DNA from 2 places in the Streptococcus caledonicus genome. Region 1 is predicted to be linked to the other one. Evidence: predicted binding sites of a transcription regulator. Region 1 holds the regulator's gene; the other holds the start of a gene.

Region 1 (15,485 bases):
TGTTAGTCTTATAAAGGATACGAGAAACATACTCATCCGCATCCGTGACACCTTCTTTCCCAGAAACAACAAAAACAATAACATCCGCCTCAGTCATCGCAATAGCCGCCTGATGCTTGATTTGCTCCATGAATGGAGCATCCACATCATCGATACCACCAGTGTCGATAAGAGAGAATTGACGATTAAGCCATTCTCCAGTAGTATAAATACGATCGCGTGTTACTCCTTCAACATCTTCAACAATAGAGATGCGTTCTCCAGCGATACGGTTAAAAAGTGTTGATTTACCAACGTTGGGACGCCCAACAATGGCAACTGTAGGTAAAGCCATATTTCTCCTCAAAAATTTTTTCATAATTTAACCGTTATACTATTAAGCAATCTAATCCCTTTTCAAGCCAATTTTGACGCCAACGATAGATTATGATGTTAAAAGTTAATTTACCTTTGGTTAAAGTATAACAGTTTTGATTAATTGTCTCAAAATTTACCTTCTATTTTCTCCTTGAAGATGAATTTCTCTTGCTAAAAATCTGATGCGCTCCATCACGCGTTTAGCTTGCCAAGTTTCATCTGATCCCTTAATATTTCCTAGTTTTTTCTCTAAATCAAAAAAACTATAATTTGATGTAAAGAAAGTTGGCAATTCTTCCAACATTCGGTATTGCAAAATAACTTGAAGCACCTCATCACGTACCCATGATGTTGATTGCTCTGCACCAATATCATCTAGAATAAGAACTTGAGCTTTTTTGACTAAGTCAATTTCTTCCTTAACAGTACCGGTATTAATAGCATTTTTGATATCAATAGCAAAGCTTGGAAAATGTAAGAATGTTGTTGAAACATCCTTCTTTTCAGCTAATTCACGTGCCATAGCAGCCAGCATAAAAGATTTCCCAACCCCCATATCACCATGAAGATAAAGTCCTCTTTGTTGAGAATTAGGGTATTCAGCTACAAATCTGATCAAATCATCAAAAACCTCAATGCGCTTAACATCATCTAGATAAACATCTTGGAAAGTAATTTTTTTATAAGTTTTGGGCAAATTAACTAGATTAATGCGATTTTCAATCGCTTGCTGATTTTGTGCAGCTTTCAATTCTTCCGTTTCACGATAAGAGACGTCCGCATATCCTTCATTCATGAAGAGCATTGGTTGATATCCCTTAGCAATATAGCTGACATCTCCTGACTGAAACTTCGCACGTTCGTTACGGTATTGGTTAAATTTTGGTAAACTACGTTTTATTTGTTCAGAAGTCATCTGGTTCTTGGCAATAAAATCAGATATCTCTGAATCAGCTAGAATCATCCGCATCAATTCATCAGTGCTAGTTTTATATAGGTGCTGACTGCGCTCAATGGTTTGTCCAACTTTTTCCATCTATTCATTTCCTCCCAGACGCGCCAACATTTGTCGCTTCATTTCTTCAAGTTTAGCCATTTCCTCAGGCGTAGTCTCATTCTTGTAATCAGGATTACTCCATTCAGGCACATTAGGTTTAGGTGTTCGACGCGATGGTTGACTCTCTTTCTTTCTCTGGTCAAAGCTACGCAATTTAATAATGGCCTGCTCGGCAGTTGTGATATCTTGATAGGCAAAATCATTTGCAATCTTCATCAGATAAGACTTGTTAAGATTAGCTGACTTAGTCTTTGCCATCGTATAAATCACCATGACATTTATCACTTCGTCTAAGAAATTCATCGCAACTAACTCGTCCAAACTTCTCCATTCATCAGACGTAATAACAGCCTTACGAGATTTTTTTATTTCACCTAGAATCTCAGTTGCATTCTGTGTTTTAACCTTAGCTAACAACTCAAATTCTTCTTTTGTGAATTCAGCCGAAAAGGATTGCTCTTCTTGTTCCAAAAAAGCTTTGATACGCTTAGGTAAGATAACATGCCTGTGAGCCGTTTGCTTGGCAATTTTATACAACTCAAACCAGGTCAGTTGATATTTTTCAGCTAAATTATAAAGCTCCACAACTTCTTCGTCTTCCTCAACTAGACGCAGACCGTCGGATTGCATCCGTTGTTTAAAAAATTCCCAATCAAATTGAGAAGTTCGTTGAGGCTTGATGCTAATTTCATCAATGCCAGTGAATACATCCGAAAATCTTTTAGAAAGGTTACGAAATTTTTCGGGTGTTTTCCTGATAAATTGTTCTACAGCTACTTCACCAATACGTTTTTCTAATAACCGACGATAAGCAGGATTGTCCAAAAAATCTGTAATTGTTAGAGCAGGTTTTAAGTCAATCACATATCCTTCTGTAGTTTGGTAAAAACCAATTAAATCCATTGCAGTTAGTAAAGCCAGAGATTCCTCAAATCGTAACATCCCAAACTGCATATGATTTAAGATATCAGTAAATTTATATTTTCCAACACCATTATCCCAGAAAGCAACAAAATAAGCATAAAGCCCGACTGCATCAACTCCTAAAATTGGTTGATACACTTTAGCAAGGCTTTGCGTATCATAAACAGGACTATGTCCCTCAAGATAGGAAAATATATCATTCGGTGTCATAAATTTGACTCCCACTCTTCTTACTTCTTACACGACTAGTGATTTGTCTAAGAAGTTCTTCGATTTCATCAACATCCTTAAAAGAGCGATAGACACTCGCAAATCGAACATAGGTGATCTCATCCAGCTCAGCCAATTCATCCATGACAAGATTACCAATAACGGTGCTTTCAACTTCACTATCATAGTCGCTACGAACCTTGCGCTCAATGCGACTAATCGCTTTTTCAATATCGCTACTAGATACCGGTCGTTTCTGAGCACTTTGAATGATGCCATTTAAAATTTTATCACGAGAAAATTGCTCACGCGTTCCATCTTTTTTAATCACAAGAAGTGGCATTTCCTCTAAACGCTCAAAAGTTGTGAAACGATTAGCACACTCTTCACACTCACGGCGACGACGGATCGTATTGCCATCCTCAGCCTGACGACTATCAATAACACTAGATTTATTGCAATGACATTTTGGACAACGCATAACACACCTACTTTCTCTAATATCTATTACCTCATTTTACCATAACTTTTACAATAAACAAAGCAATCATCTTTTGAAAACCATGTCGAGTAATTTTACTAATTTCCTAAAGTAAGTTCCAGTTTATCTCCCGCAATGGAACATTTTCTAAAATAGGTTTCACTGTTTTGTACGTTTTTAATATGAAGTATTCTTTAAAATATCAATGGAAACAACTTTAAACTTTTAGTTCTAAACTTGATTTGCACAATCTCTACTATTCAGCATTAAAACATCAATTATCAAAAATATGTTCATTTATCGTTGACAAAATTAATTTCTATACCTATACTAATTCTGTACAATAAACTACTTATAAAGGAGAATATTTTGAAAAAAATTCTCAAAACGCTTATTATTACTGGATTGTTCTTAGTCGTTTCGTATCCCTATATCACACATGCCCGCGACCGTTCTTGGAAAAGTTGGTTCATTGAGCAATATTTCTGGTTAAAACGTGATAAAAGCTACTACCAAATTCAAGACGATAGCACCTTCCAACAGTATCTCAATGCCAGCCGTGAGCAATCCGACCAGCCCTATCACCTTGATCCCAGCACTGTCAATGGTCAGTTAACAGAGGAGAAATCCCTTTTCAACATGCAAGTCTTTACTTGGAATGACAAAAACAACAAAGAGCAAAAAACTATCCTCTATCTTGCTGGCGGGTCATACCTCAACAATCCTACAAGATACCATATTAGTATGTTGAAAAACTTATCAGAACAACTAGATGCTAAAATTGTCCTCCCAATTTATCCCAAAACACCTCGCTATAGCTATGATTATGCTATTCCTCGATTAGTCAATCTCTACGAAACCGTTTCCGAGACGACTGATCATCTCATTTTTATGGGTGATTCTGCTGGTGGAGGACTAGCTTTGGCGTTAACGTACGCCTTGCACAATGAAAGTAATCCAAGACACTTAAAGCAACCCGAACAGCTCATTTTACTATCTCCATGGTTAGATGTTAACCTGACCCATCCTGACATTCCGAAATATGAAGGTAGCGATCCAATCCTATCAGCCTGGGGACTACGCCGGATTGGGGAACTCTGGGCAAAATCTCCTGATAACACTAACCATATCTATGTTAGTCCAAAAAACGGCCCTACTAATTACCTCTCACCAACAACTATTTTCACAGGGACGCGAGATATTCTTTACCCAGATATTCGTGACTACGCCAACAGACTTAAGGCAACAGGAATTAACAAGGTTATCTACATTGAAAAAGAAGACATGAATCATGTCTATCCTATTTATCCAATTCCAGAAGCAGTTGAAGCACAAGAACAACTCATTAAAATCATCAATGGCACCTACCCCTATTAGAACTACATTTCACTAAAATTCTTGAAAACTTTAGTTGAGCCACCATATCTTACTAGAAAAGTAATGATTTTTTAAGGATAATACAGCATTCTAAAATCTCCTTATCAGTTGGCACATCTCCATAAGAACTATCAGTTATAAAGCCAGCCTCAGCCAGATTCATCTTTACTTCTTTCACAAATGATAAAAACGTAGTTGGTAGTTTCTACGTTTTTCTGTATGATTCAAAATAGCTTTAATACTAATCCACATTCAAAAGTTACTTTTTTGTTTCTTTCTTATAGACAATATGTAAAGACCCCCAGTGGATGTCTCGTGGATTTACCTGTACACTAGAATAAAAAAACAATCAATTTCTAACAGGAATTACCACACTCAATTGGAGGCCTTATATGTTTCATTTTTAAATCAAAATCTAATAGCTTGTATTCACAATTTTTTGGAACAGCTAGGCTTATGTTGTAAGGATACTCGAAAGGTTAAGAGACCTTTGGAGGTTAGAAATGAAACCGACGAAGTCAACGTCAAAACCTCCTATAGAGTTCCATTCCTTATTTCTAAACCTAAGTTCTTCGTTCGATTTTTAGTTTTAAGGCTCACACTGAAAGTGTCCACTGGACAGTTTCACTCCTCTCAACGATTGACAGAATCTGCTCAATCGTTTTTTTACCACGACACGGTAGCAGTGGCAACTATCTGTTTCGAGCGACCTTGTGGTCGCATTTTAGATGACGCTAAAAAGTTTAACTTGTGAGAATGAGATTTGCCATCCATGCTGGTTTGTCCCAATTTCTAGTCTCAATATAAATGATAAATATGGCTGAATTTCTACAACAATAGACATCTAATTAACTCCAATTGTTAAAATATAAAATCCACCATTTCAGATTTTGAAATGAATTCAGTATTAAAAATCCCACGTTTTAAAATGAAATGCACCCAAAAGACATGATCGTCTGATATACTAGAATTCCTCAACTCAGTATAGAAACAGATGAACATGTCCACTAATCATTCTACCAAAAATCCGTTCTTACCAAGAATAAGCTTTGAACTCTCTTATTTCCAAGCTCAGACTACTGTCACTCTCTTATTTCTCAGCACCAGTTTTTGATAGCCTTCCCCAAGACTATCAAATTCCACCAAACAATTTCACTGATAAAAATATCACTATTGCGAAACAATCGTTTTATCTTCACAACGTTCATTAGTCCAGCAATGACAGCAGAAAATCTAAAATTCTAATTTTGTTTTTGAATGCGTATAGACACCAAATCCTTTAAGCGGAGACTTCAGCAACCACTTCAATCTCAACTTTGGCATCACGTGGTAAACGGGCCACTTCAACAGCTGAACGAGCTGGAAAATCTGAACTGAAAGCCGTTTGGTAAACCTCATTGAAGGCCACAAAATCATTCATATCACTAAGGAAACAAGTGGTTTTCACCACATGATCAAAATCTGTACCGGCCGCATCTAAAATCGCAGCAATATTTTTCAATACTTGCCGTGTTTGTTCTTGGATTGTTTCTCCAACAATCTCCCCAGTCTCAGGTGACAAAGGCACTTGACCACTTGCAAACAATAAGTTACCAATAATCCTCCCTTGAACGTATGGTCCAATTGCTGCAGGTGCTTTATCTGTATGAATCGTTTTCATTAGTGTCTCCTTTTTTATCATATGAATATATATTACCTTAACTCCAAAATAAGATTAGCAAATGTCGATAGAACTCAAGTTTCTCAAATCAACTTAATATCGTCCTAGCCAGTCACTTCACAATGCTAATCCTTTTCTCTTTCCACCCGTAAGGTCAAGTGATTCGGCAACTGAAAAATCTCATTTTTCAAAAACTCAGGGTAAAAATAGGTTTCTTGCAACTCCTCAAAAGCGAGCCACTTGAACTGATTAACTCTACCATGTTCCATAACTAAAAAATCCTCAGTATCAGCCACTAGAAGCTCCACCAAAAAATAAAGACAGATTTCATGAAAGGACTCTTTTGTCTGATCTTCAGTAAAAAAGGCTTGATTAAGCCACAAAGGACGAATAAGCTCCGCTTGCAATCCTGTTTCTTCAAAGACTTCTCTGAGAATGGCCTCTTCAGCCGTTTCTTTTATAGCAACACGACCACCAGGTAAGTAAGAGTAAGGTGAGTTAGGTTCTTGAATGGTCAACAATCTTCCGTCACGACAAATAACCGCTGCTACACGGTAATTGAAGCGACCACCTACTGTTTTAAAGCTCAAATCCATTTGTCCCTCAATGTCCTAAATATTCTTCCCAAATTCTATCAAAATCACCGAGATTAAAGGCAAAACTTGCCTCATCTTCCAAGTAACGACTGACAACTTCAAAATCATCCGTGTGTTTAGGGAAGGTTGTATCCTCAAAAGCCAAATCCGCTAAGATGGCCATCGGCTTATTTGATTTTGGATTGCGTTGTGCCATCAGCCAGCTATAAAATGATTTCCTCACTATTTTCTCCTTAATAATCAAAAGGTTCATCGTCCACATAAATCGTTTGCGTCAACTGTTCGCCTTGATAAGGCTTACGAACTTCAATTAAATTTAAAACTGTATATCCTTGGCTTCTCAAAAAAGATAACATCTCATGATTATTAGGATGAACATATTGAAATAATGTTTCACCACCTACTGATTGAGATAGCTGATTAGCCTTTTCAAAAAGAACCGCCGCACCACCTTGTCTGCGAAACGCCTCGGAGACAAAGAGCTGTTCTATCCAAACCAATGAACCTTCCACCTTACAAACAACATAGCCAATTAAAACCTGTTCGATAAAAGCGCCATACATGGGATACTTCTCATCTAAAAAGAAGGTAAACTCCTCTGCTCCTTCTTCTAAATCAAGGGCAACCTGTCGATTTTTAAAACTTCTTAATGTTGAACGAAATGCTGCCAAAAGAGCAGCAGCCTGTATTTTATCATCTATAGTCAACGCTCGAACAGCAATCACTTCCAGTTCTCCTTCAAAAAGGCTTTACGAATAGCTGAGCTCTCTTTATAGCGTTCTGGACTCTTCTGATAAAACCCTTGGTGGTATTCCTCTGCCTCATAAAATGGCTGCGCGGGTTCAATGGTTGTGACAATCGGCTTATCAAAACGCCCTGAAGCCTGCAAGGCTGCCTTGGACTGCTCTGCTATTTCCTTTTGACGGTCATCACAGTAAAAAATCACAGGGCGATAATTATCTCCACGGTCTTCAAACTGGCCAAATGCGTCTGTTGGATCCGTTTGCGCCCAGTAAATCTCAACTAGATCTGAAAAAGTAATTTTCTTAGGATCAAAAATAATCTCAACAGCCTCCGTATGACCAGTTGTTTTACTGCAAACTTGCTCGTAAGTAGGATTTGAGACATGCCCAGCAGTATAACCGCTTCTCACTGATAAAATTCCCTCTTGCTCTTCAAACGGCTGTACCATGCACCAGAAACAGCCCCCTGCAAATATAGCTCGTTCCATAACGCCATCCTTTCCGTAAAAACTGATGGAACTCTTTTAGACAAATTCCTATAATGGTTCATTATAGCAAAAATAAGTATTATTAGGCAATTTAAAAAGCGAGTTTCCTCGCCTTTTTTTGCTTATTTTATTTTCTTTTTCGTTTCCATTCAAAAATCGAAATACCCAGTAAAATAACAATAAGCGGAATAACAATTAAACCTTTTTTAAACAAAAGATCTGTAAGCGATGTTTGATTTTCACTTGATCTCGGTATAGCTGTCTTTATTGCTTTAGTTACAGGATTTTCAACAACTGTTACCATTTGACTTGATGTTATATTAGGACTAACACTTTCAAGCCCGTTATCTAAAGAGAGATTCCCTTGTTCATCAACCTGATAAACTGGTTCTGTTCCTTTTCTCAAAGTGCCATAAAAATCCTCTTTTAGTGCATATTTTTGACCGTTGATTTCATGCTCTCCAGCTTTTAATAAAAGACGGTTCTCATAATCAGCATAGACTTTTTCAATAATAGCATTTCCAAAAGGATGGCGATAATATTCCCCGTCTTGATCAGCCCAATCACCTACTCCCATGATAACTGAAATAACTTCCTGACCATTACGGTTAACCGTCGCTATGTAGTTAAAGGCTCCTCTTGGACTTGAACCGGTCTTAAGACCGTTAACTCCTTCAATACCATATTTAGCTCCTGGCAAAGAGTAATTGTAAGTCTCAAAAGTTTCTTCATAAGGTGTTCCTTTTTTAACTGTAACAACAGGATCTTTTGTATGTTCAAGAATAGCAGGATGTTTTTTAACCAAATGATAAACTAAGATAGCCAAATCACGTGCAGTTGTTTCATTTGGTAAATAATTATCATAACGCTGAGGCAAGTAGTATCCATTAAATGCTACCGCTGCAGCTCCGCTAGCGTTATTCCACATCGTATTGGTCATGCCTAACTCTTGAGCCTTGGCATTCATCATATCAAGAAAGGCATCCGCATCATTATTAGACAAATAATTAGCCAACATAACAGTTGTTGCATTTGACGATGGTACAATCGTCATCGTAATAAGCTCACCTACAGTATAATCAACACCAGCAACAATTTTATTATTGGAAATTGCATAAATCTGGGCAATAGCTTGATCCGCCTCAGTTGCTGTAATAATCGTTTCCTCAGTCAAACGACCCTCAGCAATAGCTTCATAAACTAGATAAAGCGTCATCACCTTACTTATACTTGCAGGATCACGTAGGGCATCAATATTATCCTGCCAAAGAATTTCACCGGTCTTCCCATCAATAGCAATTGAGGCCTTTGGACGATTCATTTCCAAAACCTCATAACCAGCCGCACGGGTGATGTCCATAATGTCTTCTGCCTGTATAGCTACAGGAAAAAACAGAGCAATAAAAACAACCAAGAGTACAACAAGTTTTTTCACAAAACACCTCATCAATACAAATTATAGATGATTCCATTCTATCATATCTAAAAATGATTTTAAAGACCTTTTAAAACTCAAAACCATTTCCATTGCTTCGATAATTCCAAAAGTAAGTTCCATCTCACCTTTTAAAGTGGAACCTAGTCTAAAACACATATTTAGAGTCGAACTAGGTCTATAAATTAGCCTATTTCACTGTTTCAGTCCCATTTGTGGTATAATGTCCACACCTCACCGAGCAGTCCGTTAGTTATTATTTTACGAGCGGGTTTTTAGTTCGCTCGTTTTATAATTCTCCGATAAATTGATAATGCAGTTCAATAGTGACTTGACGGTTTTTGTCACGTCCAGTTGGTTGGTGGATGACGATTTTATCAATCAGTTCATTCACTAGCTGTGTTGTTAAGTTTTCAAGTTTTGTGTGTTGGCGAATAGTTCGCATAAACTTGTCAATGTTTTTCGCAGATTCGGTTTGACTAATCAGAACCTCTTGAAATTTCTGAATTTGCTGGTTGAGTTCAGCTTGCTCACTCTCGTAACTGTCCACCAATTTTCTAAATCTCTCATCACTAATCTCGCTTAGCAGTTGCTTTTCATAGAGCCTTTGGATAATTGTGTCTAGCTCCAGCGAACGTTTCTTGGCTTTATTTAAATGTTTGCGTAAGCTATCTTGCTTTTTACTCTCTCGAATATCGAAGCGAGACTTCAGTTTTGTGAGCAATTCTTCCTCGTTAAATTGAATAGAAGAAATTAGTTGCTGAAGGTCGCCAAACACTAATTCTTCCAGAATTTCTTTGCGAAGGTAATGTGAACCAGAACAAGTGTCGCCAGCTCGACGATAATGGTAACACTTGTAGTGGTCTAGGTTTGTGTTGTCTTTTTGTTGCGGACAAAAACTGAGTTTATGACCATTTTCGCAAAAATCCAAACCTGCAAAGAGATTTTCATAACTCCGAATAGATAATAAGTCGCCTGACGAAATCCCTCAGAAACGGCGTTGTTACGCCAATTAAATATCACCCGAAACAAATAGCGATGCGAACATCAAAAGCAAGCAAAAACGGCTGAACTATTAGCCGTTTTGGTATTGCATCTTATTTTTCAAGAATATCTACTACCAAAATCTCAACTGTCTGAGCCATTAGTTTTTGGGTATAATCCGAAGAAAATTCAGCCTGTTCGATTTTATCAAGCAGGTCCTTGACCTCGTCTGGTGCTTCAAGCTGACAGGTGTAGCGAAGTACCTTGTTGTCGCTCAAAACGTAAAACGCCTCGAAGGTTTTCTCCTCTTCAACTCGTCTCCAATCCACCTCAAAATTATTGAATCGAGAGAGCTTAATTCGGTCGCCAGCTTCTAGTTCGAGATAGACGTGACGGTATATGTTGAGAGCACGTTCGGCACTTTTTAGATCAGTAAAGGGTGGTTATTTCAATTTTTCCATAAAAATCTCCTTTCGAGTTAGATTGTTGCTTTCAGAGGACAACTCTCTTTGCGAAAAAGTCCAGTATTGTAAAGCTCAATAAGGGAGAAAGGCACTGATAATGACTTAAATCTGTGCTATAATAGAGTAAAAGAATAATCTCGAAGAGAGCTCTCTTCCTTAGTTATATTCATAACTAAGGAATCCTATCAGCTTCTTACGAAAATTATTTATTAATAAAAAGGAGTGGAAAATGGGCGAAAGATTTACAAATGAAAACATCCGTAATGAGAGAATGACAACAAATATTAAAGAAAAGGCTTCTTTGATATGGAATATTGCAGATATTTTGAGAGGACTTTATAAACCTCATGAATACGGAAAAGTTATTTTACCTATGACCGTGATAAAGCGTCTGCATGACACCCTGCTTCCGACAAGAGATAGGGTACTTGAGGTTTCTAAGACTTTATCTAATATTAAAGTGGCGCAAATTAGGGATAGAAAACTGACAGATACCTCTGGCTATAAATTTTATAATACAAGCAATTTTACATTTAATAGTTTATTGAGTGACCCTGATAATATTCAAGAGAATTTTTACGCCTTTCTTAATGGTTTTTCTGAAAATGTCAGAGATATTCTTGACAACTTTGAATTCGATAAAGAAATTTCTAAGATGACAAACAATGACGCTCTGTTTGCAGTTATTCAGGAATTTAATAGTCAGAAGGCATATTTAGGGGCAGATACAGTGACTTCCACTGATATGGGTTATATCTTTGAAGAGTTAGTCCGCCGTTTTTCTGAAAGTTATGGAGAAGATGCTGGAGCCCACTTTACCAGCAGGGATATTATTTACTTGATGACAGATATTCTGCTTATAGACGAAAAACCATCAGATAAGCCTATTGTAAGAACCATTTATGACCAAACAATGGGCACATCTCAGATGCTTTCAGCGATGACGGAGCGAATTAAGGCTCTCGACGCGAATGCTGATGTGACGACTTTTGGTCAGGAGCTAAATCCAGAAACCTATGCTATTGCCAAGGCTGATACAATGATTCGAGGAGGAAATCCTGATAATATGGCTTTGGGCTCCACTCTTTCAAAAGATGCTTTTTCAGGCTACACTTTCGATTACCTAATCTCTAATCCGCCTTTTGGTATAGATTGGAAAAAAGACCAGAAAGCAGTCAAGGAAGAGGCTGAGTTAGGTGAGAAAGGGCGCTTTAGTGTTGGTTTGCCTAAGATTTCGGATGGGCAACTTCTTTTTCAGCTAAATGGCATTTCTAAGTTGAAGGATACAGGTCGGATGGCGATTATTCATAATGGCTCCGCTTTATTTTCCGGAAATGCTGGCGGAGGTGAGTCTGCGATTCGTGAGTATGTGATCATGAACGACTGGCTGGAAGCAATTATTCAGCTCCCGACGGATTTATTTTACAATACGGGCATTTCCACTTATATTTGGATTATTACTAAAAATAAGGCAGAAGAACGGCGAGGTAAAGTTCAACTTTTAGATGCGAGTAGGGCTTTTGTAAAACGTCGTAAGAATATTGGTGATAAAAAGGTAGATATTGATAAAGCTCAGCGTGAATTGATTGTACAGGCTTATGGTGAGTTTGCGAACAGAACCTACACCGAAGGTGATACTTTGGTAGAATCGAAAATCTTTGATAACAATTTTTTCGGTTATCGAAAAGTTGTTGTTGAGACTCCTATGTATGACGAAGACGGAAATATTGTTCGCAAGAAAAATGGAAAAGCGACACCTGACACAAGTAAACGAGATACAGAAGATATTCCATTAACGGAAGATGTTGATGAATATATTACTCGAGAGGTTTTACCTTTTAATCCAGACGCTTGGGTAGATGACAGTAAGACGAAAATTGGTTATGAAATTCCTTTTACACGCCTATTTTATAAATATCAAGCACCAGAGGGCTCTGAAACGATCGCTAAACGGATTAAGGAGCTAGAAGAAAAAATTGTTAAGAATTTTGAATCTCTAAGTGGCCAAGATGTGGAGGGATAAAAGGTGATTGAGCTTGATAATTTTTTCTATAGCAATGATAGTGATGTTATTGCAAGATTTAAAGAATTGATTAGTCCTGATAATGAAAAGATGTTTAGGAATGCTGTTTTAAATAAAGAGTTTCGATTAATTTGTCAATATTTAGACGGTCAGGGATACAGAATTACTCAATTCCCTAATATATTACACACCTCAAGTAGTCTTCATTCGTTCGCCTATAACCAGATACGTTCCTACATTCACACAAAACGCAATAGCATCGGGACAGTTACATGGGATGAGAGGCGTCAATTAATCATGGCATTAGACTTTGTCAAACAAGATGGAGCCGTTCTGCTAGTCCCCGATGATTTGCAAACCATCATCAGGAAAATATCTCTCAGGGATGCGACATGGGAGCAACAGACAGATGATGAGAAGTTACGAACGATTGCAGATGTAATTGAGAATCTCTTAAAGCTTCCTAGCGGTAAGTTCCTTCCTCTGAATGAGGCTGATTTTTATGGTCTATTTACAAATGAGCAATTGAGAGAGTTGAGGGGACAGTTGCAGGTTTTTAGGCATAGCCATGAACAGGCTCTTGAATCAAGAACATCTGAATTCGACAATTTCAGAAAGAAATTCCTAATACATTTGGGTATTGTTATTCTGATTCGGTTGAATGAAATTAAGGAGGGGCTTAATGCGTAAGATAAAAGACAGCGGTATTGATTGGATTGGGGAAGTTCCATATAACTGGAGAGTGGTTCCTATAAAATCTTTTTTATCAAAGAAAAAAGAGATTCTTGAAAAGTGGACAGGTGAAAATGTACTATCTTTGACAATGAACGGAGTAGTTATTAGAAATCTGGAAAATCCAAGCGGTAAAATGCCAACAACATTTGATGGCTATCAGAAGATTGATAAAGGGAGTTTAATATTATGTCTTTTTGATATTGATGTTACGCCAAGGTGTGTTGGGATCGCTTATAATGATGGTGTGACAAGTCCAGCATATTCCCAATATAGAATAATAAACGGGAACTTAAAGTTTTATTACTATCTACTACTTATGATGGATAACGATAAAATATTACTACCATATTCCAGAACATTAAGGTCTACTTTAACTGATGAATACTTTGGTGCAGTTAAAGTAGCTATTCCCCCTCTATCCGAGCAAGAGAAAATCGCTCAATTTCTCGATAAAAAAATAGCTTTGATTGATGACATTATCACAGATACTAAGACCTCAATCGAAGAACTAAAAGCCTACAAGCAATCGTTGATTACAGAAATTGTCACCAAGGGGTTAGACCCTACTGTAAAATTTGTACCGTCTGGTATTCAGTGGGTGGGAAATGTGCCTGAGGGGTGGGGAATTATCCCCCTTAAATATTGTGTTAGTTTGGATGACAATAAGGTTAGCCAAGAAGAGATTGATGCTGATTTATTTATTAAATATGTTGAAATTGGTGCAGTTGATAGTATTAATGGAATCTCTAATTATCAAGAGATGGGACTCCTATCATCTCCTTCTAGGGCAAGAAAGCGTGTAAAAGAAGGAGATACGATTGTTTCTACTGTTCGAACTTATCTCAAAGCAATTACCACAATTGAAGATGATGAAAATGTTGTAGTATCAACCGGGTTTGCTGTATTGAGACCTAACGATAAAATTCTTCCTGAATTTCTTGGATATGCCGTTAAAAGTGATTCTTTTACAGAAAATGTTGTAGCTAATTCGTATGGAATCTCTTATCCTGCGATTTCTGCTCAAAAACTAATATCTCTACCAATAGTTTTACCTAGTATAGAAGAACAATCTAGCATCGCTAGCTATTTGGATAATAAAATTATTATTATTGATAAAATGATAATGGAGAAAGAAAACATTATCTCAGAATACCACACATATAAAAAATCCCTCATTTATGAGTATGTGACAGGTAAGAAACAGGTAGGGGCTAATGAAGGCTGATTTTGAGTTACTCCTAAAAGTCAAAAAGGGAGATGGAGATTTGCGTCGCTTATTTTGGGATGCTTTTGAGAAAAACAACGAAATTAGTCGACTAGCCCAGACTGATAATCTTGTTTGTAACTTTCCAGAGGAAACTCCTTTGAGCTTCAAGATTGTTATTAAACAATCGGGAGATGTTTTGCACTGTCGGCTAAAAGCAGCTGTTGATGTGCATTGGGGAAAAGCCTATTTCTATGATAAGTTTCGTGCAAGGATAGATAGTATTTTAGGTCAGTATTTTGAAGTCACACATTATTCCTCTGATTTATCTGGTTACTATGCGAAAAAATGCTACCCCATTCTGTTCGATTACGAAACAAATTTAAGAAAGATAGTCTATTTTATTTATCATTTTTACGATATTAGAGATGCAACTAGTAATCGCAAAAAGCAGAAACTAAATGATTATGTTGAAAATCTGGATTTGAGTGAACTAGAGAGACTTTTATTTTTGAAAAGTTGGTTGTTAGTTGGAAATTCCTATGAGTTTTGTGATATTAATAAAGGCAGAGAGCTGTATGAGAAAATCCAAAAGTTGGATAGCAAACCGGAGTTTCGTAGTATGTGGGATATTAGCATTAGGCCGTTTTTACCTCAGCAAGCCATTGATGAACGGGTGATAGAGAAAATTCGGGCGGTTCGAAATAAGGTGGCTCATCACAAGCTGATGACTTTTAATGACTGGAA
Region 2 (15,485 bases), on a different contig from region 1:
AAATCATTGATGATGTGACGATGAAACGTGCCATCACTCGTATTACTTACGAAATTATTGAGCGGAACAAAAAACTCGATAATATTGTATTAGCAGGGATTAAGACACGTGGCGTTTTTATTGCGAAACGCATTCAAGAGCGTCTATCTCAACTAGAAAATCTTGATGTCCCGCTTGGAGAATTGGATATCAAACCATTTCGTGATGACATCAAGGTTGAAGAGGACACAACAGTTATGCCGGTTGATATTACAGATAAGGATGTTATCTTGGTTGACGATGTGCTTTATACTGGGCGTACCATCCGCGCAGCGATTGATAATTTGGTGAGTCTCGGACGTCCTTCAAGAGTTAGCCTTGCTATTTTGGTTGACCGTGGTCACCGTGAGTTACCAATTCGTGCAGACTATGTCGGGAAAAATATTCCAACAAGTAGCAACGAGGAAGTGATTGTTGAGGTCGTGGAAGTTGACGGTAAAGATCGGGTCACATTAGTTGAGGAGGCATAAGTATGCCTGTTGTGGATGATAAGGTAGTGCTAAGACACTTAGTGTCGATGGAATACCTAAGCGAAGAAGAGGTTGTAGGCTTAATTTCTCGAGGGATTTCTTTAAAAAATGGCAGAGCTTCTCAGTCGTTAGATAAACAAACCTTTATCGCAAATCTCTTTTTTGAAAATTCAACGCGCACTCATAAATCATTTGAAGTCGCAGAGAAAAAACTAGGACTTGATGTGATTGATTTCCATGTTGAAACGAGTTCTGTTAACAAAGGTGAAACCCTCTACGATACAGTGTTGACATTAGATGCTCTAGGTGTTGAGATTTGTGTTATTAGGCACTCAGAAGTCGATTATTACAAACAACTTATTGAGAGTTCTACCATTTCGGCTTCCATTGTTAATGGTGGTGATGGTTCTGGTCAACATCCCAGTCAGAGTTTGCTTGATTTGATGACCATTTATGAAGAATTTGGCCGTTTTGAAGGAGTGAAAGTTTGCATTGCAGGTGATTTAACGCATTCGCGCGTGGCAAAATCTAACATGCAAATCTTAAAACGTTTGGGAGCGCAGCTTTATTTTTCAGGACCAGAGCAATGGTACTCAAAAGAATTTGATAGCTACGGTCAGCATGTAGCTATTGATGATGTTATTGAAGAGCTTGATGTGCTCATGTTACTGCGTGTGCAACATGAGCGTCATGATGGTAACGGAACGTTTTCAAAAGAAACGTATTACCGTCAATTTGGATTAACCAAGGAACGCTATGAATGTTTAAAAAGCTCTGCTATAATCATGCACCCAGCCCCAGTAAACCGCGATGTAGAGATTGCTGATAGTCTGGTGGAGGCGGATAAATCACGAATTGTGAAGCAAATGACTAATGGTGTTTTTGTGAGAATGGCAATCTTAGAAGCGATTATTGCGGGGCGTCAAGAAAGATAATTTATAATGACTTGGCTATGTCAGGCACTAGCTCGAAAACAACTGCAATCGTTCAGTTGTTTTCTCACGTCTGAGTGCCCCATTCACGCTATTGAGTCAGAAGTATTTATTTAATGCTGTTCAGAGAGACAGCAAATAGAAAGGAGAAGCTTGTTAGTGATGCTAACGGGCGGGGATTAAACTGAGTAACATTAGCGTCCCTTAAAGTAAAACAATGACAAAACGATTGTTGATTTTAGAAGACGGTACTGTTTTTGAAGGGAAAGCCTTCGGAGCAGATGTAGAAGTGACAGGAGAAATTGTTTTTAGCACAGGGATGACTGGCTATCAAGAATCCATCACAGACCAATCTTATAATGGACAGATACTGACTTTTACGTATCCATTAGTAGGAAATTATGGCATCAACCGTGATGATTATGAATCGATTACACCGACTTGTAAAGGTGTCGTGGTAGCTGAGGTAGCTCGTCGTGCAAGTAATTGGCGCAATCAGATGACTTTAAATGAATTTTTAAAAGCTAAAAATATCCCTGGTATTGCTGGTATTGATACAAGAGCATTAACTAAAATTATTCGCCAACATGGTACCATGAAAGCTACCCTAGCAAATGGTGGTGAGTTGAAACATTTACAAGAGCAGCTTAAAGCTACTGTTTTACCAACAAATAATATCGAACAAGTGTCGACTAAAACAGCTTATCCTGCACCGGGGATTGGAAAAAACATTGTACTAGTTGATTTTGGCTTGAAGCACTCAATTCTTCGTGAGTTTTCAAAACGAAATTGTAATGTGACGGTTGTTCCTCATACAACGACGGCAGAGGCCGTTTTACACCTCAATCCTGATGGAGTGATGTTGTCAAATGGCCCTGGAGACCCAACAGATGTCCCAGAAGCGTTAGAAATGATTCGTGGTGTGCAGGGGAAAATTCCACTTTTTGGAATCTGTATGGGCCACCAACTATTCAGTCTGGCTAATGGTGCAAGAACCTATAAGATGACTTTTGGTCACCGGGGGTTTAACCATGCGGTGCGTGAAATTGCTACTGGACGTGTGGACTTTACCAGTCAAAATCATGGCTTTGCGGTAGATAGAGAAACCTTACCGGAGTGTTTAATGGTGACTCATGAAGAAATCAATGACAAGACTGTCGAAGGGGTTCGTCATCGTGATTTTCCAGCCTTCTCTGTTCAGTTTCACCCAGATGCTGCACCTGGTCCACACGATGCCAGCTATCTCTTTGATGCATTTTTAGAAATGATTGATGCTTGGAAAGCTGATCAAGCGACCAAGTAATGACATCGGAATCGTTATTGCCTCTATCAATTGAGAGAGGGAGAAAGTGTCGTAGCTGTTTGAACTTTCTTCGAAAGTTCTAGTTATCCTGACGGGGTCGTCAATGAGATCGAAGATTTCTGACTTACCGCCATTATTTAATGTTATCCAGAGAGGTAACAAATGAGAGAAAGGAGAAAACAAGGGGATCGTGTTTGCGAAAATGAACACGAACTAAAATCCTAGTGAAAAAATAGATTTCCTAGTGTGTAAGCACACGTCGTCAGTGTCCTATTTTCGCTTTTGAGTTTTTTGGCTCAAACCTTTAACAGTCTACTGGACTATTAAAATCATACGGATTTTTAGATCCCCTTTGTATCATAAATTATGCCAAAACGTACTGATATTAAAAAAATTATGGTGATTGGTTCTGGTCCGATTATTATTGGTCAGGCTGCTGAATTTGACTATGCTGGAACACAGGCTTGTCTTGCTTTAAAAGAGGAAGGCTATAGCGTTATTTTGGTTAACTCCAACCCTGCAACCATTATGACGGATAAAGAAATTGCGGATAAGGTTTATATTGAACCCATTACCTTAGAATTTGTGACACGCATTCTCCGCAAGGAGCGACCTGATGCTCTCTTACCAACCCTTGGTGGTCAAACTGGTTTGAACATGGCAATGCAACTGTCTAAAGCAGGTATCCTTGATGAACTTGGTGTTGAGCTTCTGGGAACAAAATTGTCTGCTATTGACCAAGCTGAGGACCGTGATTTGTTCAAGCAATTGATGGAAGAATTGGACCAACCTATTCCTGAATCTGAGATTGTTGAGACTGTTGACGAAGCGGTTGCCTTTGCTAATAGCATTGGTTACCCTGTGATTGTCCGCCCTGCCTTTACTCTAGGTGGTACTGGTGGTGGAATGTGTGCCAATGAAGCAGAACTTCGTGACATCGCTAAAAATGGTTTGAAATTATCGCCAGTAACCCAATGTTTGATTGAACGCTCAATTGCTGGCTTTAAAGAAATTGAATACGAAGTCATGCGTGATGCATCCGATAATGCTCTAGTCGTATGTAACATGGAAAATTTTGACCCTGTTGGCATTCATACGGGTGACTCCATCGTGTTTGCACCGACACAAACGCTGTCTGATATCGAGAATCAAATGCTTCGCGATGCTAGTCTAAAAATCATCCGTGCTCTTAAAATAGAGGGTGGCTGTAACGTCCAGTTGGCACTTGACCCACATAGTTTCAAGTATTATGTTATTGAGGTGAACCCGCGCGTGTCTCGTTCGTCAGCCCTTGCCTCAAAAGCAACTGGCTATCCAATCGCGAAATTGGCTGCGAAAATTGCAGTTGGTTTGACTCTTGACGAGATGATTAACCCTGTCACAGGAACAACCTACGCCATGTTTGAACCTGCTCTTGACTATGTGGTTGCCAAAATTCCTCGCTTCCCATTTGACAAGTTCGAGCACGGTGAGCGCCGTCTTGGGACACAGATGAAAGCGACAGGAGAGGTTATGGCAATCGGTCGTAACATTGAAGAAAGTCTCTTAAAAGCCTGCCGTTCGCTTGAAATCGGTGTTTATCACAATGAGATGCCAGAACTAGCAGATGTGACAGACGATGCCTTAGTTGATAAAATTGTCAAAGCACAGGATGACCGTCTCTTCTACCTTTCAGAAGCCATCCGTCGTGGTTATCCGATTGAAGAATTGGCAGAGCTGGCGAAGATTGATATTTTCTTCCTAGATAAGCTCCTTCATATCTTTGAAATCGAACAAGAACTGGCAACACATGCTGGTGATGTAGCGTTGCTTAAAGAAGCCAAACGCAATGGTTTTGCAGATCGTAAAATTGCAGAGCTTTGGAATATGACGACAGCAGAGGTGCGTGCTCTTCGCCTAGAGAATAAGATTGTCCCTGTTTACAAGATGGTAGATACCTGCGCGGCTGAGTTTGAAAGCTCCACGCCATATTTCTACTCAACCTATGAGTGGGAAAATGAGTCTGTCAAATCAGATAAAGAGTCTGTTATCGTTCTTGGTTCAGGTCCAATCCGTATTGGACAAGGGGTTGAGTTTGACTATGCAACAGTGCATTCTGTCAAAGCCATTCAAGCAGCTGGCTACGAAGCCATTATTATGAACTCAAATCCTGAGACGGTATCAACTGACTTCTCAGTATCTGATAAACTCTATTTTGAACCGCTAACTTTTGAAGATGTAATGAATGTGATCGAGTTGGAACAGCCAAAAGGTGTCGTGGTGCAATTTGGTGGTCAGACAGCCATTAACTTGGCAGAAGCCTTGTCTAAGGCGGGGGTTACTATTCTTGGGACACAAGTTGAGGATTTGGACCGTGCTGAAGACCGCAAACTCTTTGAAAAAGCATTAAAAGAGTTGGGGATTCCGCAACCGCCTGGCCAAACCGCAACCAATGAAGAAGAAGCTGTGGAAGCAGCTCGTCATATTGGTTTCCCTGTATTGGTACGTCCATCGTACGTTCTCGGTGGACGTGCCATGGAAATCGTTGAAAATGAGACTGATCTTAGAAGCTATATGCGCACAGCCGTAAAAGCAAGCCCAGAACACCCTGTTCTTGTTGACTCATACCTCGTTGGTCGTGAGTGCGAAGTAGATGCAATCTCTGATGGGAAAGATGTCTTGATTCCCGGGATTATGGAACATATTGAACGTGCCGGTGTCCACTCAGGTGACTCAATGGCAGTTTACCCACCACAAGGGATTTCTAAAACCATTCAAGCGATTATCGCTGATTACACCAAACGTTTAGCACTTGGTCTAAACTGTATCGGAATGATGAACATTCAATTTGTCATAAAAGACGAAACGGTTTACGTAATCGAAGTAAATCCACGCGCTAGCCGTACCGTACCATTCCTCTCTAAAGTCACCGATATTCCAATGGCTCAAGTGGCAACCAACTTGATTCTTGGCAAATCATTGGCAGAGCAGGGATATGAAGATGGGCTCTACCAAGAAAGTCCTCTGGTTTACGTCAAAGCACCAGTCTTCTCCTTTACAAAATTAGCTAAGGTAGATAGCCTTCTTGGACCTGAGATGAAGTCAACAGGGGAAGTCATGGGGGCAGATGTGACCCTTGAAAAAGCCTTGTATAAAGCCTTTGAAGCCAGCTACTTCCATTTGTCTGAATTTGGCAATGTGGTCTTCACCATTGCTGATGATACTAAGGAAGAAGCTCTAGCCTTGGCAAAACGCTTTGATCGTATTGGTTATAACGTCCTTGCGACAGAAGGAACAGCTAAATACTTTGCAGAAAACGATTTAGAAGCACAACTTGTTGGTAAAATTTGCCAAGATGATACTGACATTCCAAACCTTGTTCGTCAAGGAAAGGTACAGGCGATTGTCAACACCGTAGGTAAGAAACGTACCGCAGATGAAGACGGACAAGTTATCCGTAGCTCTGCCATTGCCCAAGGCGTGCCACTTTTCACAGCTCTGGACACCGCAGAAGCCATGCTACAAGTCCTCGAAAGCCGCGGTTTTACAACACAGGCCATATAAGAAAACTAAGAGGTTGGGACAAACCATCACGATTGCGGAGCCCACACCCACAAAACAATGAAAACCAATAGGAAAAGCCCTCGCTAAGTGCTATACTCTTAGTGAGGGCTTTTTGAAGCTTTCGTATAAAAATATCTCAACCTTCTTTTTTGATAGTGACAACAGATTGACGCAGTGGTTGATTGGAGGTCTGTAGGTGGATACTTCCTTCATTTTCAAGTGTCTACCTAAAATAGTCCACCGGACTATTTTAGTACCACGCAATCGTTAGCGGTCATCCTATACGAATGTGATGAACGTCGTTCATCTTATTTCCAATCTCCAAAAGTCTCCCAGATTTTGGGAGCTGTGCGGATGTGGGAGTGAAACTGTCCACTGGACAATTTCAGCCTGAGCTTAGAAATAAACTAGCGAAGGGAAGTCAAGACTTCGAAATCATGCCTTCTGTCTCACTCTCTTTTTGTGTAAAAAATAACTTAACTTACCCCAATATCTTGTGGACTAAATGTTGACTTTTTACCATATCTTGTGTTAAGATAGTCTCTCGGAGGTGAGAACAATTGTGATTATATTAGCTGGCATGATTGGTGTGGGGAAGACAACTTATACTGCCCGTCTGTCTGAGGCCTTGGGAACAGAAGCGTTTTATGAGCCTGTAGAGAATAATCCTATTTTGGATAAATATTATGAGAATCCTGATAAGTATGGATTTGCTCTGCAAATTTATTTTTTGAATAAGCGATTTAAGTCTATTAAAGAGGCTTATCATAATAATGATAATGTTTTAGATCGTTCAATTTATGAAGATGCGCTTTTTACCTATATCAATTCTCTTGAGGGAAATATTAGCCAAGAAGAGTATGAAATTTATTTGGAACTTTTGGATAATATGATGGAAGAGCTCGAAGGTATGCCTAAGAAAGCACCAGATTTGTTGGTTTATCTTGATGGTAGTTTTGATCATATCATGGGAAATATTAAAAAACGTGGTCGTGATTTTGAGCAACCAACAGACGAAAATGGTCTATTAGATTACTATCGCCTCCTACATGGACATTATGGTGACTGGTATGATAATTATGATTACAGTCCAAAAATGAAGATTGATACAGATCATTTTGACGTGACTAATGATGCAGACTGGGAAACAGTCTTTGCACAGATTAAAGAAACGTTAAGTACTTTAGAGAGATAAATACAATAAAATACAAGGCCTCGTGCCCTGTATTTTATTTTTAGATATGGAAAACTAAAACCACCCGTTTTTTTTTAGCGGGTGGTTTTGGTGTCACAAATTGTGATTATTTCACAAAATCATTGATTTCTGTTTCGATGTTTGCGATTTTTTCCTCAGCTTCAGCAAGTGTTTCACCGACTGTTGCGATGTAGAATTTGATTTTTGGTTCTGTTCCTGATGGGCGAACGGCAAACCAGCTGTCATCAGTCAATGTGTACTTAAGGACGTCAGATGGTGGTGTTGTTAAGTCAGTTGTAGTACCATCAAGGGTGACTGCTTTTTGAAGGGCAAAGTCTTCAAAAAGGGCGATGTCTGTTTTGTTGAACTGTTCTGGTGCATTGTCACGGAATTTTGCCATAATAGCTTTGATTTGTTCAGCACCGTCTTTACCTGAAAGGGTAACAGAAATGGTTTTTTCAGCAAAATAGCCGTACTCTTTGAAGATTTCATCAATACCGTCTGCAAGTGTTAGGCCACGCGAGCGGTAGTAGGCTGCAATTTCAGCTACCATTAGAACAGCTTGGATAGCATCTTTGTCACGAACAAATGGTTTAATCAAATAGCCAAAACTTTCTTCAAAACCAAACATGTAAGTGTGGTTGTGTTTTTCTTCAAATTCTTGGATTTTTTCAGCGATGAATTTGAAACCGGTCAACACATTGAACATGGTTGCGCCATAGCTTTCTGCAATCTTAGTAACTAATTCAGTAGATACGATTGATTTAGCAAGAGCTGCATTTTCAGGTAGTGTCCCGGCTTGCTTGTGTGCTTCAAGGATGTATTTGGCGATAATCGCTCCGATTTGGTTTCCTGATAGGTTCCAATATGAACCGTCAGCTTGACGGACTTCAACACCGACACGGTCAGCATCTGGGTCCGTTGCTAAGAGTACATCAGCTCCGATTTCACGTCCAAGTTCTTCAGCGAGGGCAAAGGCCGCTTGGCTTTCAGGATTTGGTGATGCAACGGTAGAGAAATCAGGGTCAACGGTTGCTTGGCTTTCGACAACGGCAACAGATTCAAATCCTGCTTCAGCAAGGGCACGACGCGCCAGCATTTCCCCTGTACCATGAAGTGGTGTATAGACAATTTTCATGTCTTTGCCATGCTCGGTAATGAGTGCTTTATTGATGTTGATAGCCTTGAGCTCATCAAGGTAGAGGCGGTCAGTTTCTTCGCCAAGAACCGTGATGAGACCAGAGTTTTTACTTTCTTCAAGGTCAGCGAGTTCAACGGCAAATGGATTGTCAATACCACGGATAAAATCAGTCAAAGCTGAAGCATCTGCTGGTGGCATTTGCCCACCGTCTTCTCCGTAAACTTTATAACCATTGAATTCTTTCGGGTTGTGACTAGCTGTGACCATAATACCAGCGACAGTATTATAGTGACGCACTGCAAATGACAATTCTGGCGTTGGGCGTAGGCTTTCAAAAACATAAGATTTGATACCGTGTGCTGCCAAGACTTGAGCAGATTCAAAGGCGAACTTTGGTGAGAAATGACGTGTGTCGTAGGCAATAGCTACACCCCGTTTTTTAGCATCTTCTCCTTTGCTTTCTACTAATTTTGCAAGGCCTTCTGTTGCCTGACGCACGACATAAATATTGATACGGTTTGTACCTGCGCCGATATAGCCACGCATCCCTGCGGTTCCGAACTCAAGGTTGGTATAGAAGGCATCTTCCTTGTTTTTTTCATCCATAGCGAGTAGATCCTCACGGAGATAGTCAGGAAGTTCGGCGAAATCAAGCCATTTTTGAAAATTTTCTTGATAGGTCATTGCATTCTCCTTTAACTTTTATTAACCGCTTTCATTATATCATTTTCATGTAAAAAAATCACGAGTTTTCGTGATTTTCATTATTTTTTTAAATTTTGAAGTCGTGGAACAATAATAAGTGCTAAAAAAGAAGAAATCAACATTTCAGCAATGGCATTTGTCCCTATAACAGTGGCTAGCATGGCTTGAATATTACCATTATAAACATTTGAAAAGAGGAAGAAAATCCCACTGAGAACAAAAATGGTATTTGTCATTGATCCTATAGCACCTGCGATAAGAAGTCCACTACGGTTTTTGATTAATTTATAGACAAAGTAGGGTGTGATACCAATTAGTATTCGTGGGACCATTGCAATAATGAGCGAATAGATATTACCATTTTCGACAAAGGGTGAGAAAAGGTAGCTCGTTGGCAGTAGGATGACGGTGTTAGTAACGACACTGATGAGTCCCATTAAACCGCCAAGTGTTGCTCCTACACGTGGTCCATAGAGGATGGAAGCAATGATAACTGGAATATGCACCAAAGTTGGTTTAATTGGAAGCGGCAGAACATTAAAAATGATAGACGTCAGAAGATGGATGACAATCATTGTTGCAAAGAACATTGAAATAGTTGCAACAGTGGTAGAGTTTTCGTTTTTCATTTATTCTCCTATCTTGCTATTATATATTTTCGTTAATGATTTGTAGAATGGTATCTAGATCAGCTAGAGCGCCTCGCCCGACATCACCGCAGGCTAAGAGAGCTGATTTTGGTGTGATTTCTTTGTAACCCACCTCTTTTAAAATAGCAATATTGCGTTGGGTTAACGGGTTATCGTACATTTTTGTATTCATGGCTGGTGCGATGAGCTTTGGAAGGTCTGCTGGCAAAGCTAGTGCGGTTGCTGTGACCATATTATCTGCTCCGCCATGTGCCAAAGTAGCAATCGTATTAGCAGAAGCAGGTGCTAGGATAAAAAGATCGGCTTCTTTTCCAAGGTCGATATGGTTAATCCGCTCTGCTATTTTTTCTTCCATCACATCCAAGTGAACAGGATTTTTAGACAAGACCTGCAAGGTTAGTGGTGTGATGAACTTGGCAGCCGCTTCCGTCATAAGAACGTGCACGTCATAGCCACGCTTGGTAAGTTGGCTGGTCAAGTCGGCAGCTTTGTAGGCGGCAATAGAACCTGATATAGCTAGTAGAATGCGTTTAGTCATGAGCAGTCACCCTTTCATAAAGTTTTTCAGCAATTTCTAGTTTGGTATGAGCTTTAATTTCATTTGTCTCATCAACGAGATAGGCGATATGTTGGTCAGCAGTAATGTCGTTTAAATCATTAGCAACAATAAGCTCTGCCTGATTTTTGACAAGGCTAGCCCTCGCCACATCAAACAGCTCTGACTTGGTCACCCCCACCAAAAGCTTGAAGCCAATCAGTCGGATATTGGGATTCCATTCTTTAACCTGACTAATAATTTTTGGTGTTTTTTTCAGAAAAAGCACTTGGTAGTCAGATTTGGATGAGATTTTAGTTTCACCATTTTTTTTGGACAAAAGCTGAGCAGGAGAATCTGTTTGTTCAAGTTCTTTTAAGTCAGTCATGTAGACTGGCGTATAGTCTGATACCGCCATGCTGTGAATGAGGACATCGTGTGATTTAATGAGAGGCTCCAATGTAGTGAGCAGGCTTTCTACATTACTAATGAGTTGGATTGTCAAATTTGCTTGTTCAAGAGGCTTGACAGCTTGTTTTGTCGTCACTAAAGTGACTTGATGTCCTTTGGATAAAAAAGTCTCTGCTATTATTTTTCCAAGGTAGCCAGTGGAATGATTTGTTATCCCTCGAACACTGTCAATGTTCTCTGTGGTACCACCAGATGTAATCAAAATTTTCATAGGCTGATTTTACACTAAAATACTGATTTTGTAAATTATTTGAGTTATAATAAGAAGATAAAAAATAGAGGAGAAAATTGTGGCTAATCAAGGTATTGACATTGAAAAATATCATCAATTAGCGTTGCAAAAACAGGGAGAACACCGTAAGTTTTTGGCGAGTTTAAAGAAAAAAGTACCAAAAAATTTGGATAAGGTTGTCCAAGAGGTACACCGTGAGGTTTTTCTTGAGATTGATTGTACCAAGTGCGCTAATTGTTGTCGTAATCTGGGTCCTCTTTTCACCGAGGCAGATATCACTAGGATTGCAAGACATTTCCGCATGAAACTACCTGCGTTTGAAGAAGCATTTTTACGGACAGATGAAGATGGAGATAAGGTTTTCCAATCCATGCCGTGTCCGTTTTTAGGTGATGATAATCTTTGTAGTATTTATGATGTTCGTCCGAAAGCTTGTCGTGAATTTCCTCATACAGACCGCAAGAAGATTTATCAAATTAATAACTTGACGATTAAGAATACCCTCTTTTGTCCAGCAGCTTTTCTCTTTGTTGAGAAACTACAAAAGAGATTGTAATGGAGTGATAGTGCTTTAAACTACGCTTGTGGTGAGAGATAGAAACAACTGGAAAGTTTGAATGAATTTAGTTATAATATAGAAAACGATTATAAAAAATGGAGGTGTTTTTATGATTGTAACAACAACTAATAGTGTCGATGGCGCCCAAGTGAGCGGTTATAAAGGAATTGTTTTTGGTGAAGTCATTACTGGAATCAACATGTTTAAAGATATTGGTGCCGGTTTGCGCAATATCTTTGGAGGTCGTTCAGCAAGTTATGAAAATGAATTGACTGAGGCGCGTGAAACAGCCCTCAAAGAAATGGAGAGACGGGCAGCTGAGTTAGGGGCAGATGTTGTTATTGGTGTTAAAATGGATTATGAAGTCCTAGGAGCAGACAATGGCATGCTGATGGTGACTTGCAGCGGTACAGCGGTGACCCTAACCAAGTGAGAATAGAACAGTTGATTGGGATATTTTAAGTCTAAGCTCGGAAACTATGAAGCGAGGGGGCAGAGGGGATTTGAAAAGCTGTTCAATTATAAATGTTCAATCTGTCATCGCATCAAATTGTCATTATTGCAAAATTTAAGTGGTGAAAAGACTTTTCCTAGTCTCAGTAATCGTCTTAAGAAACAATATTTAGCTAATAAAAGCTGCGCTTGTCAAAAATGATAGGTGCAGTTTTGTATTTGTTTTACTAGTTGTCAATAACTATTGACAATAAGGTGTTAGCAGACTAAAATAGTACTAGATTAATAACACAAGGAGAATCTTATGAATAAGCGCATCTTGCAAGCTCCCACAGAACTCTATCAAAAAATGCCTACTTGGCTTGTGGCTATCTTGACACCTGTAATGGTTGAAGGATTCTTTATAATAGGTAGTGTCTTATTTGGAATTATTTTTGGTCTTTCGGCTGTCTTTTTCATCATAGTCAATGGTAATTTTGACGCTTTCACAGAAGGAGTGACCTTACCTCTCCATGTAGAACTATTGAGTTTTTCCTTCGTATCAGGCTTGCTTTTTATGTGGGTCAAATGGGTTGAAAAACGTCCGATTTCTAGTCTAGGATTTTTTAAAAAGAACTGGTTTAAGGAGTTAGCTTTAGGTTTTCTAGTTGGTTCTCTTCAATTCAGCTTAGCCCTAGGCCTAGTTTACCTCTTGGGAGGTGTAGAGGTCTCAGGGGTGGATGTTTCTAGTACGACATGGTTATATGTTCTATCAACCATTCCATTTTGGTTAATTCAGGGTGGTACAGAGGAACTTTTGACCCGTGGTTGGCTTTTGCCGATTTTAAATAAACGGACTAACCTTGCTATCGCGGTTGGGATAAGTAGTTCTCTCTTTGGTTTGATGCATCTAGCAAATGACCACGTTACTTTCTTATCAGTTTTAAGCATCATTTTATCTGGAGTTACGATGGCTCTCTATATGTTAAAGCGTGATAACCTATGGGGTGTTATTGGACTTCACGGAGCTTGGAATTTTGTTCAAGGAAATATTTATGGCGTAGCTGTTTCAGGGCAAGGTGCCGGAGCCTCAATTTTTCATTTTGTGGAAAAAGCTGGCGCGCCAGAATGGATTTCAGGTGGAGGATTTGGAACAGAAGGAAGTCTAATGGCATCACTGGTTGAACTTCTTTTCATTGCTTACCTCTACTATGGGGTTAAAAAAGAAAAAGCTTAAACAGTTTAGTCTCACTAGACTGTTTTTCTTATCCGAATAAATAGCAAATTTATGATAAAATAAGAAAAAACAGGAAAGAAGAAGTACATGATTGATAGAAGAGAAGATAATCAGTTTGAATTAGTCTCAAAATACGAACCATCTGGAGATCAGCCGCAAGCCATTGAGCAACTGGTGGACAATATTGAAGGTGGTGAAAAAGCGCAAATTCTAATGGGGGCAACAGGGACTGGTAAGACCTATACCATGAGTCAGGTCATTGCTAAGGTTAACAAACCAACCTTAGTCATCGCCCACAACAAAACCCTTGCTGGTCAGCTTTATGGGGAGTTCAAGGAATTTTTCCCTAACAATGCCGTAGAGTACTTTGTTTCCTACTATGATTATTATCAGCCTGAAGCTTATGTGCCCTCATCTGATACCTATATCGAAAAAGATAGCTCGGTCAACGATGAGATTGATAAGCTCCGCCATTCGGCAACATCGGCGCTGTTAGAGCGTAATGATGTGATTGTGGTGGCATCGGTATCTTGTATCTACGGTTTGGGGTCACCAAAAGAGTATGCAGATTCGGCAGTAAGTTTGCGTCCTGGTCAGGAGATTTCGCGTGACAAACTGTTAAACCAGCTGGTGGATATTCAATTTGAGCGCAATGATATTGATTTCCAGCGTGGGCGTTTTCGTGTGCGTGGTGATGTGGTGGAGATTTTCCCTGCTTCTCGTGACGAACATGCCTTCCGTGTGGAATTTTTCGGAGATGAGATTGACCGCATTCAAGAAATCGAAAGTTTGACAGGGCGTCCAATGGGTGAAGTGGAGCACTTGGTCCTCTTCCCAGCTACTCACTTCATGACCAATGAGGAACATATGGAGCACGCTATCAAAAATATTGTGGAGGAAATGGAAGCTCAGGTTAAGGAATTTGAGGCAGAAGGCAAATTGATTGAAGCGCAGCGCATTCGCCAAAGGACAGAATACGATGTGGAAATGCTTCGTGAAATGGGCTACACGAACGGTGTCGAAAACTATTCTCGCCACATGGATGGCCGTTCGGAAGGAGAGCCACCATACACCCTTCTTGATTTCTTCCCAGAGGATTTCCTCATCATGATCGACGAGAGTCACATGACCATGGGGCAGATTAAAGGCATGTACAATGGCGACCGCTCACGCAAGCAGATGTTGGTGGATTACGGGTTCCGCTTGCCGTCAGCGTTGGATAACAGACCGTTGCGCCGAGAAGAATTTGAGAGCCATGTCCATCAGATTGTCTATGTGTCAGCGACACCTGGGGATTATGAGATGGAGCAGACAGACACAGTGATTGAGCAGATTATCCGTCCGACAGGTCTTCTCGATCCAGAAGTGGAAGTGCGTCCGACTATGGGTCAAATGGACGACCTTTTGGGTGAAATCAATAGCAGAGCGGAAAAAGGGGAGCGTGTCTTTGTCACTACCTTGACTAAGAAAATGGCAGAGGATTTGACCGATTACCTCAAGGAAATGGGTGTCAAGGTCAAATATATGCACTCGGATATTAAAACGCTAGAGCGGACAGAAATTATTCGTGACCTCCGCCTCGGAGTTTTCGATGTCTTGATTGGAATTAACCTGCTCCGTGAGGGGATTGACGTACCAGAGGTAAGCTTGGTTGCCATTCTTGATGCGGATAAGGAAGGATTCCTCCGCAATGAGCGTGGACTGATTCAGACCATAGGGCGTGCGGCTCGTAACAGCGAAGGGCATGTGATTATGTATGCTGACAAGATCACTGAATCCATGCAACGAGCTATGGATGAAACCGCCCGCCGTCGTGAGATTCAGATGGCTTATAATGAAGAGTATGGCATTGTCCCACAAACCATCAAAAAAGATGTCCGCGACCTCATCGCCATCAGTAAAGCAACAGCAACCGATGTGGCAGAAGAAACAGTTGACTACTCAGCCATGAATAAGAAAGAACGCCAAGACACCATCAAGAAACTCCAAAAACAAATGCAGGAAGCTGCAGAGTTGCTTGACTTTGAACTGGCCGCTCAAA

Evidence for each region. The regulator NrdR, encoded in region 1, represses ribonucleotide reductase genes. The targets are predictions, from matches to a motif close to ACACNATATATNGTGT.
Region 2: ACFPQ3_RS07610 (deoxynucleoside kinase) is a predicted target of NrdR. The motif match lies at 6,772-6,787, and genes of this name have one in related genera.

Annotation. Positions count from the first base shown of each region.
Region 1 covers NZ_JBHSOJ010000026.1:7,147-22,631, reverse strand. Annotated here, with positions in the region: gene der (ribosome biogenesis GTPase Der) at 1-334, opposite strand, end outside; gene dnaI (primosomal protein DnaI) at 491-1,393, opposite strand; gene ACFPQ3_RS09435 (DnaD domain protein) at 1,394-2,548, opposite strand; gene nrdR (transcriptional regulator NrdR) at 2,535-3,029, opposite strand; gene ACFPQ3_RS09425 (alpha/beta hydrolase fold domain-containing protein) at 3,351-4,406, shown strand; gene ACFPQ3_RS09420 (RidA family protein) at 5,686-6,066, opposite strand; gene ACFPQ3_RS09415 (NUDIX hydrolase) at 6,192-6,662, opposite strand; gene ACFPQ3_RS09410 (YozE family protein) at 6,670-6,885, opposite strand; gene ACFPQ3_RS09405 (GNAT family N-acetyltransferase) at 6,896-7,387, opposite strand; gene msrA (peptide-methionine (S)-S-oxide reductase MsrA) at 7,384-7,893, opposite strand; gene ACFPQ3_RS09395 (D-alanyl-D-alanine carboxypeptidase) at 8,021-9,328, opposite strand; gene ACFPQ3_RS09390 (DUF4368 domain-containing protein) at 9,618-10,259, opposite strand; gene ACFPQ3_RS09385 (hypothetical protein) at 10,426-10,641, opposite strand; gene ACFPQ3_RS09380 (type I restriction-modification system subunit M) at 11,006-12,799, shown strand; gene ACFPQ3_RS09375 (hypothetical protein) at 12,803-13,489, shown strand; gene ACFPQ3_RS09370 (restriction endonuclease subunit S) at 13,482-14,759, shown strand; gene ACFPQ3_RS09365 (hypothetical protein) at 14,749-15,485, shown strand, end outside.
Region 2 covers NZ_JBHSOJ010000016.1:742,892-758,376, reverse strand. Annotated here, with positions in the region: gene pyrR (bifunctional pyr operon transcriptional regulator/uracil phosphoribosyltransferase PyrR) at 1-509, shown strand, start outside; gene ACFPQ3_RS07625 (aspartate carbamoyltransferase catalytic subunit) at 512-1,444, shown strand; gene ACFPQ3_RS07620 (carbamoyl phosphate synthase small subunit) at 1,659-2,744, shown strand; gene carB (carbamoyl-phosphate synthase large subunit) at 3,111-6,287, shown strand; gene ACFPQ3_RS07610 (deoxynucleoside kinase) at 6,850-7,482, shown strand; gene ACFPQ3_RS07605 (phospho-sugar mutase) at 7,589-9,307, opposite strand; gene ACFPQ3_RS07600 (ECF transporter S component) at 9,388-9,957, opposite strand; gene coaC (phosphopantothenoylcysteine decarboxylase) at 9,977-10,516, opposite strand; gene ACFPQ3_RS07590 (phosphopantothenate--cysteine ligase) at 10,509-11,195, opposite strand; gene ACFPQ3_RS07585 (YkgJ family cysteine cluster protein) at 11,275-11,772, shown strand; gene ACFPQ3_RS07580 (putative heavy metal-binding protein) at 11,885-12,208, shown strand; gene ACFPQ3_RS07575 (CPBP family intramembrane glutamic endopeptidase) at 12,533-13,444, shown strand; gene uvrB (excinuclease ABC subunit UvrB) at 13,532-15,485, shown strand, end outside.